One region of the Pseudomonas sp. TSO6 genome, then DNA from elsewhere that is predicted to be linked to it. Evidence: riboswitches for the same ligand, from Rfam matches in the RefSeq annotation. Region 1 holds a riboswitch; the other holds the start of a gene.

Region 1 (5,149 bases):
CACTTCGACGATGTCGGCCTGCTGGTAAACCATCGCGCACCAGGCACCGGCCACCACCATCAGGCCGTTGCCAAGCAAGAATGCCACCACGCTGGCGATCACCGCCACCCGGCCGCTACGCGACAGCCGTGTCCAGTTGGTGGCTTGGGTGGCTCCACTGGCGAAGGTGCCGAACACCATGGTCACTGCGGCCGAAAAGGTCATGGTTTCGTGCGGTACTACTGCGGCCAGGCCGGCAAAGCCACCGACATCGCGGGTGGCAATGTACATCGAGACCAACAGCAGCACGAACATCAACGGCACCGAGACTCGCGACAGCACGTCCAGGCCCTTGAAGCCGATGATGGCAGTAATGCTGAAGCCCAGGCCAAACAACACCATCAACGGTACGCTGAAACCTTCTGCCAGCCCCAGCAGCTTGACCAGCACGATGGCCACGGTGGCTGTGCCCCAGGCGTACCAGCCCAGTTCAGCAAAACCCAGCAGAAAGTCCGAGAGCCGGCTACCTGCCTCACCGAAACAGAAACGCCCCATCAGTACGGTATTCAGCCCGCTGCGCGAAGCGATGAATGCCAACGCTGCGGCATACATCGCCAGCAAGCTGTTGCCGACGGTGGCCACCCACAACATGTCGACAAAATTGAAAGCCATGCCCAGCTTGCCACCGGCGAACATCGTGCCGGTGAAAAAGGTAAAGCTGAACAAGACCATGGCAATCGGCAGCAGGCCCTTGCGGGCGGATTGCGGGGCTTCGCTGAGGGGGAATTCGCTGGGTGAGCTCATTGCACGGGGCTCCGGGTGGTAGTTGGGAGCTGGAAGAGCAATATGCGGGCCGCTTTTTCGAGGGCCGAAACCCGGAATCAAATCGGGCAGGCAGCCCAGGAGGTGATGTGCACTGTGAACATTAAAGTCGCATTTCGGCGTTATGAAGGTGTGCTGAACGACTTATTTTGAGGCATTCATGCACCAAAGCGGGCTTGGGCTAGGTAGGATTCACCCAGTCGACCAAGCACTTTGGGCCTGCTGCGCAGCCCATCGCCGGCAAGCCGAGCTCCCACAGGTACGGTGCAACCCTTCAATCATTACGCGGTCCCTGTGGGAGCCCGGCTTGCCGGCGATGGGGCGCAAAGCGGCCCCGGGTGGCTACGCCACCCCGTCCAGGCCCATCTGCCAGAAGTCCGCCTCCAGGCTGGACGCCTGGCCAAAAATCCCCACCAACTCGGCAAACCGCTGCTCGGTCATGCTCCGCGCCGCCAGCTCATCCAGGTGCTTGCGCGCAGCTGCCGCCACACCCTGATAGCCTTCCCCGGCATATTCGCCAATCCACTCGCGGTACGGGTGGTTGCTCAAATCGCCAACCCGGTCGGCCAGGGTCCGGCCGATCTCGGCATAGCCGATCACGCAGGGTGCCAGTGCCACGTGCAGCTCCAGCAGGTCGCCGGCAGCGCCGCAGTCCAGCACGTAGCGGGTGTATGCCACCGTGGCCTGATGCTCTGGCGCGGCCTCGATATCGCCCTGGGTCAGCCCCCAGCGGGCGCACAGGCGCAAGTGCAGTTCGGTTTCATCCAGAATCGCCGCCAGCCCGGCCTGTGCCGCGCGGATGTCGGCCGGGCGACGGCTCTTGTAGGCCGCCAGTGCCCAGGCACGGGCGAACTGGATGAGGAACAGGTAATCCTGTACCAGGTAAGTGCGGAACGCTGCCTCACTCAGCGTGCCCTCACCCATCTGCCGCACGAAGTCATGGTCTACGTAGCTGTGCCACTGTGGCGTGGCTGCAGACTTGAGGCGATCGAAGATATCCATGCTCATTTGCCCTCCGGGTAAACGGCATCGAAGAAGGCCAGCTCCAGCGCAACAGTGCGCTGGTAGAAGTCACTGGCCAGTGCGGCGTGCTGCGGGCCGACACGGTCCAGCTCTGCCTGCAGGAATGCAACGAAGCTCTGGAATGCGGGGTTGTCGTGCAGGGTGATCCACTCGGCATGGACAAAGTTGTCCGGCATCGGTTTTGGCGCCTTCAGCGCCCAGTCCAGGTACAGGCCTTCGGCAACGTTGAGTACCGCCAAGGCCGCGGCGTATGAGCGGGTGGCTGCCGCTTCGCGCATGATCGCCTTGAAACCTGCGGTTGGCGCGGTATCAGCCGGCTCAATGCGTTGCGCCGGGCTTACATCCAGGGCTTCGAAAGCGCGCAGGAAGTAGGTGTTCTCATCGCTTGAAATCATCCCGGCAAAGCGGCCAAAGCGCAGGCGCGCCTCGAACGTATCGGCGGTGGCGATGGCCGCGCCGAGCAGGGTCAGGAAGCTGTCGAGAAAGCGATGGTCCTGCACCAGATAGTCGACCATGATCGGGTCCGGTAGGCTGCCGTCGCACAATTGGGTCACGAAACGGTGGCCAACGGCCGCCGACCAGGTCGGCTCGCTTTGGCGGCGCTGGGACTGGCTGAAACGTTCGGTCATGTTGCTGTCCTTGATGAAGGTGACAGCGAGACCTTGGCAGTTGACATGGACGGGCCTCGCAGTGAGGCCGGCAAAAAGGCAGGTAACAAGCCCCATCCCTTCGCCGGCATGATCCGGATCAGGTTCGAAGGGTCACCGCGCTGCAGCCTTCAGCGGTTTCTCAGCCCTCTGCTGGGCTCCCCTTGGTGGCCAACAGATATACCCCAGCGCGCCAGGGGTGTCACGCCCCAATCCCCCCAACCAATGGGCATTGGGTACCCGCTAGTGGGGACTTATACCCATTTTTGACGCCCCGTCATTTCGCGGGCATCAGGCGCCACAAGGATTTGTTTAACAAAGCATTACCGAAATAACTGTTGGCACAGCCGTTGCTCAGGGCCTTTTAACGGGCAAAACGCCATTGATGGCTTGGAGCCATAGAGCCGCGAGCGAGGCACAAGGCAATGAAAAAACCTGCCGTGATCCACCCTACAGGGCACGCATGGATGCTGTCTTCCGTCACTGCGCTAATGGTCAGCCTCGGACTGATCACGGCCATGGCCTCACCCATGGACGACAACAGTCAACCGTCGCCGACCGACCCATCGGCCTACACCGATCAGCCTGCCGACCCGACCCCGGCCTTGCTCAACCTCAACACCTTGCCAGAAGCCAACCAGGGCTCGCTTGAACTGATCAATGGCGCATACGGCGACCGCAATACGGTGCGCATCGACAACGTGCTGCCGCCCGCCCTGCAAACCTCGGACAGGTACCCCACCAACGGCAAGCCCAGCCCGTTGTTCGGTGCGCAGCCCTTCACCCAGCAATTGCTGCTGTTCGAAGAATTCGGGCCAGAGAAGCTGGACCCGACCACGCCGGCGCCCGAGCTGACCTTCCCTGTACCCACCCTCGGCGCGGCCCCCGCCCAAGACCCCAACGTAGTCGCGCGCAGCGGGCCAAGTGGCACGGCACTTGAGGCGTTTCTCAAGCAACCCGGCCTTTACCCGTTCCCGGCCCAGTACGCCAATGTGCTGGACCGCAACCCCTGGAAGGCGCAGATCGAGATGTTCCTCAACCGCCAGCCGGTCGGCTCGCCTGCCGAAGGCCGGCCGCCAGGAAAAGCCTGGTCGCACCAGCGCTGGAACGAGTTCTACCCACAGGCGGCGTTCAAGACCGCCCAAGCCGGTGCGCGCATCAACCTCGGTCTGCGTGACCGTAAACAGCTGCACAATTATGCGGTTGGCGAGTTCGCGCCTGGCGGCCTGTATTACCAGACCTCCGACATCCCGACCACCCTGGGCACCACCAAGGGCATCGACACGCGGTTTCACCCGAACATGCCCTTGCAGAACCATAAATCACTGTGGACATTCGACGGCACCTTCCCGGCCAAGCTGCTGATGGTGCGCTATGGTCAGCCGATCCTGATGCGCCATTACAACGCCTTGCCTATCGACCCCTCTGCCAACGGCGGCTTTGGCCTGCACACCATCTCGACCCACGAGCATAATGGCCACTCCCCGGCTGAGAGCGATGGTTTTGCCAACGCTTACTTCTTCCCCGGCCAGTACTACGACTACCGTTGGCCGGTGCAACTGGCCGGCTACGACACCATCAACACCCGTGCCCAGGATCCGCGTGCGGCCTTCCCCTGCTCGCCGGGTGAAACCTTGTTCGTCAACGACGCCACGCCGGGCCTCAAAACCTGCCAGAACGGCAGTATCAAGATCCGCGGTGACTGGCGTGAAACCATGAGCACGCACTGGTTCCACGACCACATGATGGATTTCACGGCGCAGAACGTCTACAAGGGCAACGCCGTGATGATGAACTACTACAGTGCGCTGGACCGCGGTAACGAGGCCCTGCAGGATGGCGTAAACCTGCGTTTCCCCAGCGGCTCGGGCATGCCGTGGGGCAACCGTGACTATGACGTCAACCTGATGATTGCCGACAAGGCCTGGGATGCCAACGGCCAGCTGTGGTTCAACCCGTTCAACACCGATGGCTTCCTCGGCGACCAGATTCTGGTCAACTGGCAGTATCAGCCCAAGCTAAAGGTACGTGCGCGCAGCTACCGCTTCCGTATCCTCAACGGCTCGGTATCGCGCTACTTCAAGTTTGCCGTGGTGCGGGAAATTGCCGGGACCAGCGGTGAGTTCAAAGGCCCCTCCGGTTCCAACCTTTCATATGCGCGGGTGCCGTTCCACATGATCGCCAACGACGGCAACATCATGGAACACGCCGTGCCATTCGACGGCACCCTGGACCTCAACGGCGACGGCAACCTGCAAGACAACAATGGCATCCTGCCGCTGCAAGCCATCGCCGAGCGCTACGACATCATCATCAACTTTGCCAAGAACGGCATCAAGGCCGGCGACAAGTTGTACTTCGTCAACCTCCAGGAGCACCGCACCGGCAAGGGCCCGGAAGCTGCCATTTCACTGGCCGATGTGCTGTCGGGCAAATACAAGGCGGTGATCAAGCAGACCAGCAAAGGCCCGCAGTGGGACAACGGCGACCCCGCAGTCGGCAAGTTCCTGCAATTGCTGGTGCAGCCTTACACCGGCCAGGACCTGAGCATGGACCCGGTGGCCTACGAGCCAGCCAAGCCAGGCAAGGCCGCAGGCCTGAAAATGCTGCCGCTGCCCATTGACCGCAACTCTGCCGCCGACCTGGCCAAGCTCAAGGATGCCCGCCACCGCGAATTC
Region 2 (5,149 bases), on a different contig from region 1:
AGGCCTGGGGCGAGCATGGCGCCGACTTGCAGCACCATCAGGCCGATGCCAAGGGAGAACCACAACGAGAACAGGTCGCGGGCGCCGAAGATGCGCTGGTGGGTGGGGACCGGGTGGTCGGGGGAGAACTGGCTGGGTGATGTCATGGTTGGCGCTCGCCGGCAATGTTGTTGGTGTTCTTGGCGAGGACTTCGTCCTCGAATCGCGACGCAAGGCCGCTCCCACAAGGGCCGCGCAGGCCTTGAACCTTGTGCGGTCCCTGTGGGAGCGGCCTTGTGTCGCGAAGGGGCCGCACAGCGGCCCCAGCGTTCTTACACTTTCTGGTACAGCTGGCTGCCTTCCTGGCGGAAACGCTCGGCCTGCTCACGCATGCCTTGCTCGACCGTCACATCCACGGCCTCGATCTTGGCAGCGTACTCACGCACTTCCTGGGTGATTTTCATCGAGCAGAACTTCGGCCCGCACATCGAGCAGAAGTGCGCAACCTTGGCCGATTCCTTCGGCAGGGTCTCGTCGTGGAAGGCACGGGCGGTGTCCGGGTCCAGGCCGAGGTTGAACTGGTCTTCCCAGCGGAACTCGAAGCGTGCCTTGGACAGGGCGTTGTCGCGAATCTGCGCGCCCGGGTGGCCCTTGGCAAGGTCGGCGGCGTGGGCGGCGATCTTGTAGGTGATGATGCCGGTCTTGACGTCGTCCTTGTTCGGCAGGCCCAGGTGTTCCTTGGGCGTGACGTAGCAGAGCATGGCGCAACCGAACCAGCCGATCATCGCCGCACCAATGCCCGAGGTGATGTGGTCGTAGCCCGGTGCAATGTCGGTGGTCAGCGGGCCGAGGGTGTAGAACGGCGCCTCGTCGCAGCACTCCAGCTGCTTGTCCATGTTCTCCTTGATCAACTGCATCGGCACGTGGCCTGGGCCTTCGATCATGCACTGCACGTCGTGCTTCCAGGCAATCTTGGTCAGCTCGCCGAGGGTTTCCAGCTCACCGAACTGCGCAGCGTCGTTGGCGTCGGCGATCGAGCCGGGGCGCAGGCCGTCACCCAGCGAGAAGCTGACGTCGTAGGCCTTCATGATTTCGCAGATCTCGTCGAAGTGCGTGTACAGGAAGTTTTCCTTGTGGTGCGCCAGGCACCACTTGGCCATGATCGAGCCACCGCGGCTGACGATGCCGGTCACGCGCTTGGCGGTCAGCGGCACATAGCGCAGCAGCACACCGGCATGGATGGTGAAGTAGTCCACGCCCTGCTCGGCCTGCTCGATCAGGGTGTCGCGGAACAGCTCCCAGGTCAGGTCTTCGGCCACGCCGTTGACCTTTTCCAGGGCCTGGTAGATCGGCACGGTACCAATCGGCACCGGCGAGTTGCGGATGATCCACTCGCGGGTTTCGTGAATGTGCTTGCCGGTGGACAGGTCCATGACCGTGTCCGAGCCCCAGCGGATGCCCCAGGTCAGCTTGGCCACTTCTTCCTCGATCGAGGAACCCAGGGCGCTGTTGCCGATGTTGCCGTTGATCTTCACCAGGAAGTTGCGGCCGATGATCATCGGCTCGACTTCAGGGTGGTTGATGTTGGCCGGAATGATCGCGCGGCCACGGGCGATTTCCTGGCGGACGAATTCGGGGGTGATTTCTTTCGGGATGTTGGCACCGAAGCTGTGGCCGGCGTGCTGCTCATTCAGCAGGCCAGCGGCGCGGGCTTCTTGCAGCTTCATGTTTTCGCGGATGGCGACGTATTCCATCTCGGCGGTGATGATGCCCTGGCGGGCATAGTGCATCTGCGAGACGTTGGCGCCAGCCTTGGCACGGCGCGGGTTGCGCACGTGGGCGAAACGCAGCTTGGCCAGTTCGGCGTCGTTCAGGCGCTGCTGGCCGAAGTCGGAGCTGAGCCCGCCCAGGCGCTCGGTGTCACCGCGGGCGTCGATCCAGGCCGAGCGCACATCGGCCAGGCCCTTGCGCACGTCGATGATCACATTGGGGTCGGTGTATGGGCCGGACGTGTCGTAGACCAGTACCGGCGCGTTGGTTTCGCCGCCAAAATCGGTCGGGGTATCGTCCAGGCTGATTTCGCGCATGGGCACGCGGATGTCCGGGCGCGAGCCTTCGACATAGATCTTGCGCGAGCGCGGGAACGGTTGCACGGACTGCTGATCGACTTGTGCCGATTCGCTGAGGTTGATCGCTTTTTCTTGTTTGGTCATCACAGGCTCTCCAGACGGCTTCCTAGCAGTGGAATGTCGGGGAGAACCTGAAAAGCGCGGACGCACCCGTGGACGAGTGCAGTGCCGGATATGGGGGTGCCTGAAGCTGCATGCAGCTGCGACATTCCCGGACCTGGCACAAGAGGCTCCCCGGGAAGGCGAGCAATCTTGTTCCCTACGCAGGCGCTAACCTGATCAGGTTCAACGGGATCCGCACCTCTGCGATCTCAGCCTTTGCTTCAAGGCACCCCGACAAGAACATGCGCAGTCTAGACTGGAGTGGTCGGCAAAGCCAAGCGGGTAAATGCGCGGTTGATGAAAGGCATACCGGGCGATTGTTGCCAGGGGCGCATGGCACTACACTGGCCCGTCACTCGATACTCAACAGTTCAGTAATTAAATTTCGTACAAGGATTGCCTCTATGCTGCGCAAACTCTCACTGGCGATTGCCGTGTCTTGTGCGTCCAACGGAGTGGCCTGGGCAGTGGACGTGCCCTCGACAGTCAAAACCGACCTGGTCAGCGTTTATCAGGAAGCGGTAGACAACAACGCCGACCTGGCTGCGGCACGCGCCGATTATGGCGCGCGCCGCGAAGTGGTACCGCAGGCCCGCGCCGGGTTGCTGCCAAACCTCTCGGCCGATGCCGAGATGCTGAACACCCGCACCAAGCTGGACGAGCCTTCCATCACCTCCAACCGCAGCGGCAACTCATGGAGCGCGACCCTGGCCCAGCCAATCTTCCGCGCTGATCGCTGGTTCCAGTTGCAGGCCGCTGAAGCGGTAAACGAACAGGCGGCGCTGGAGCTGTCGGCCACTGAACAGAACCTGATCCTGCAAACCGCGCAAAACTACTTTGCCGTGCTGCGCGCGCAGGACAACCTGGCCGCCACCAAGGCCGAGGAAGCCGCATTCAAACGCCAGCTGGATCAGTCCAACGAACGCTTCGATGTGGGCCTGTCGGACAAGACCGACGTGCTGCAATCCCAGGCCAGCTATGACACGGCCCGAGCCAACCGGATCATCGCCGAGCGCCAGGTGCAGGATGCCTTTGAAGCGCTGGTCACCCTGACCAACCGTGAATACACCTCGATCCAAGGCGTGGTGCATACCCTGCCGGTGCAGGTACCCACGCCAAACGACGCCAAGGCCTGGGTCGAAACCGCCGGCCGCCAGAACCTCAACCTGCTGGCCACCAACTATGCGGTTTCCGCCGCCGAAGAGACCCTGCGCCAGCGCAAGGCCGGCCATGCGCCGACCCTGGATGCAGTGGCCAAGTACCAGAAGGGTGACAACGACAACCTGGGCTTTACCAACCCTTCGCAGCTGGGCGTGCGCTACAGCGGCGACGTGGAACAGACCAGCGTCGGCCTGCAGCTGAATATCCCGATCTACAGCGGCGGCCTGACCAGCTCGCAGGTACGCGAGGCCTACCAGCGCCTGAGCCAGAGCGAACAGCAGCGTGAAAGCCTGCGCCGCCAGGTGGTGGAAAACACCCGCAACCTGCACCGCGCGGTGAACACCGACGTGGAACAGGTGCAAGCACGCAAACAGTCGATCATCTCCAACCAGAGCGCGCTGGAAGCCACCGAAATCGGCTACCAGGTGGGTACCCGCAACATCGTCGACGTGCTCGATGCCCAGCGCCAGCTGTACACCTCGGTGCGCGACTACAACAACAGCCGCTATGACTACATCCTCGACAACCTGAGCCTGAAACAGGCGGCCGGCACCCTCAGCCCGCAAGACCTGCAGGACCTCAAGCGCTACCTGAAACCGGACTACAACCCGGACAAGGACTTCCTGCCGCCAGACTTGGCTGCAGCAGCGGCCAAGAACTTTGAGCGCCGCCCTTGAAATAGGGGTGTATTGCTCACAGACCGGGTTGCTTTTGATGGCCTCATCGCCGGCAAGCCAGCTCCCACAGGTTCCTCACTGGCCTCAAGCCTTGTGCAGCCCCTGTGGGAGCTGGCTTGCCGGCGATGAGGCCAGGAAAACCAAAGCAAAAGTCAGCGGATAAGCGCATCCAGGCCATCGAGCAAGCGCTGCAACGCGCCCTGATTGGCCTGCATCACCGCCCTGCCCGCCTCGCCCATGCGCTGCGCATCCTGCGGCAACTCGACCAGCCGCCGCACCGCCCCGGCCAGCCCGTCGGCATCGTCCACCTGCTGCAACGCCCCCGCTTCACGCAACATCGCGCTGATTTCAAGGAAGTTGAACACATGCGGCCCCATCAGCACCGGCAAGGCCAGCGCCGCCGGCTCCAGCGGGTTGTGCCCACCGGTCGGCACCAGGCTACCGCCGACAAAGGCAATATCAGCCAGCGCGTAGAGGAACAGCAACTCACCCATGGTGTCGCCCAGCAACACGCGGATTTGCGCATCGACCGGGGCTGCCGAAGAACGGCGCACGGTGGTGAATTGTTCGCTGCACAGCGCATGCACCGCATTGAAGCGCTCGGGATGGCGCGGCACCAGGATCAGCAAGGCATCGCCATGCACCTGCAACAACTGCCGATGCGCCTGCAAAATCAGCGCATCCTCACCGTCATGGGTACTGGCGGCAATCCACACCGGGCGCTGTTCGGCCCCCCACTGCTCACGCAATGCCCTGGCACGCGGTAGCAGTTGCTCATCGATCTTCAGGTCGAACTTGATCGAGCCAGTGACCTGCACGCACTCAGGGCGCGCCCCCAGGTCACGAAAGCGTTGCGCCTCGGTTCCGGTCTGCACGGCGATCAGGCTCATTTCCGCCAGCATCGGCCGAGTCAGTTTTGCAAAGCGCCCGTAGCCGCGTGCCGAGCGCTCGGACAATCGCGCGTTGGCCAGCGCCACCGGAATCCCGCGTTTGGCGCACTGGTGGATGTGGTTGGGCCACAGCTCGGTTTCCATGATGATGCCCAGCTTCGGCTGCACATGGTCGAGAAATCGCCCGGCCGCCCACGGCAGATCGTAGGGC

Evidence for each region. Region 1 has a riboswitch for thiamine pyrophosphate ahead of ACN6NG_RS13590 (TenA family protein). Riboswitches for the same ligand answer to the same signal wherever they lie in the genome.
Region 2: another riboswitch for thiamine pyrophosphate. It lies ahead of thiC (phosphomethylpyrimidine synthase ThiC); the one in region 1 lies ahead of ACN6NG_RS13590 (TenA family protein).

The regions. Positions count from the first base shown of each region.
Region 1 covers NZ_JBLZWV010000033.1:152,036-157,184, reverse strand. Annotated here, with positions in the region: gene codB (cytosine permease) at 1-783, opposite strand, end outside; gene tenA (thiaminase II) at 1,144-1,809, opposite strand; gene ACN6NG_RS13590 (TenA family protein) at 1,806-2,453, opposite strand; TPP riboswitch at 2,532-2,646, opposite strand; gene ACN6NG_RS13585 (Ig-like domain-containing protein) at 2,897-5,149, shown strand, end outside.
Region 2 covers NZ_JBLZWV010000069.1:78,182-83,330, forward strand. Annotated here, with positions in the region: gene cytX (putative hydroxymethylpyrimidine transporter CytX) at 1-146, opposite strand, end outside; gene thiC (phosphomethylpyrimidine synthase ThiC) at 312-2,192, opposite strand; TPP riboswitch at 2,348-2,454, opposite strand; gene ACN6NG_RS27275 (TolC family outer membrane protein) at 2,615-4,048, shown strand; gene waaA (lipid IV(A) 3-deoxy-D-manno-octulosonic acid transferase) at 4,201-5,149, opposite strand, start outside.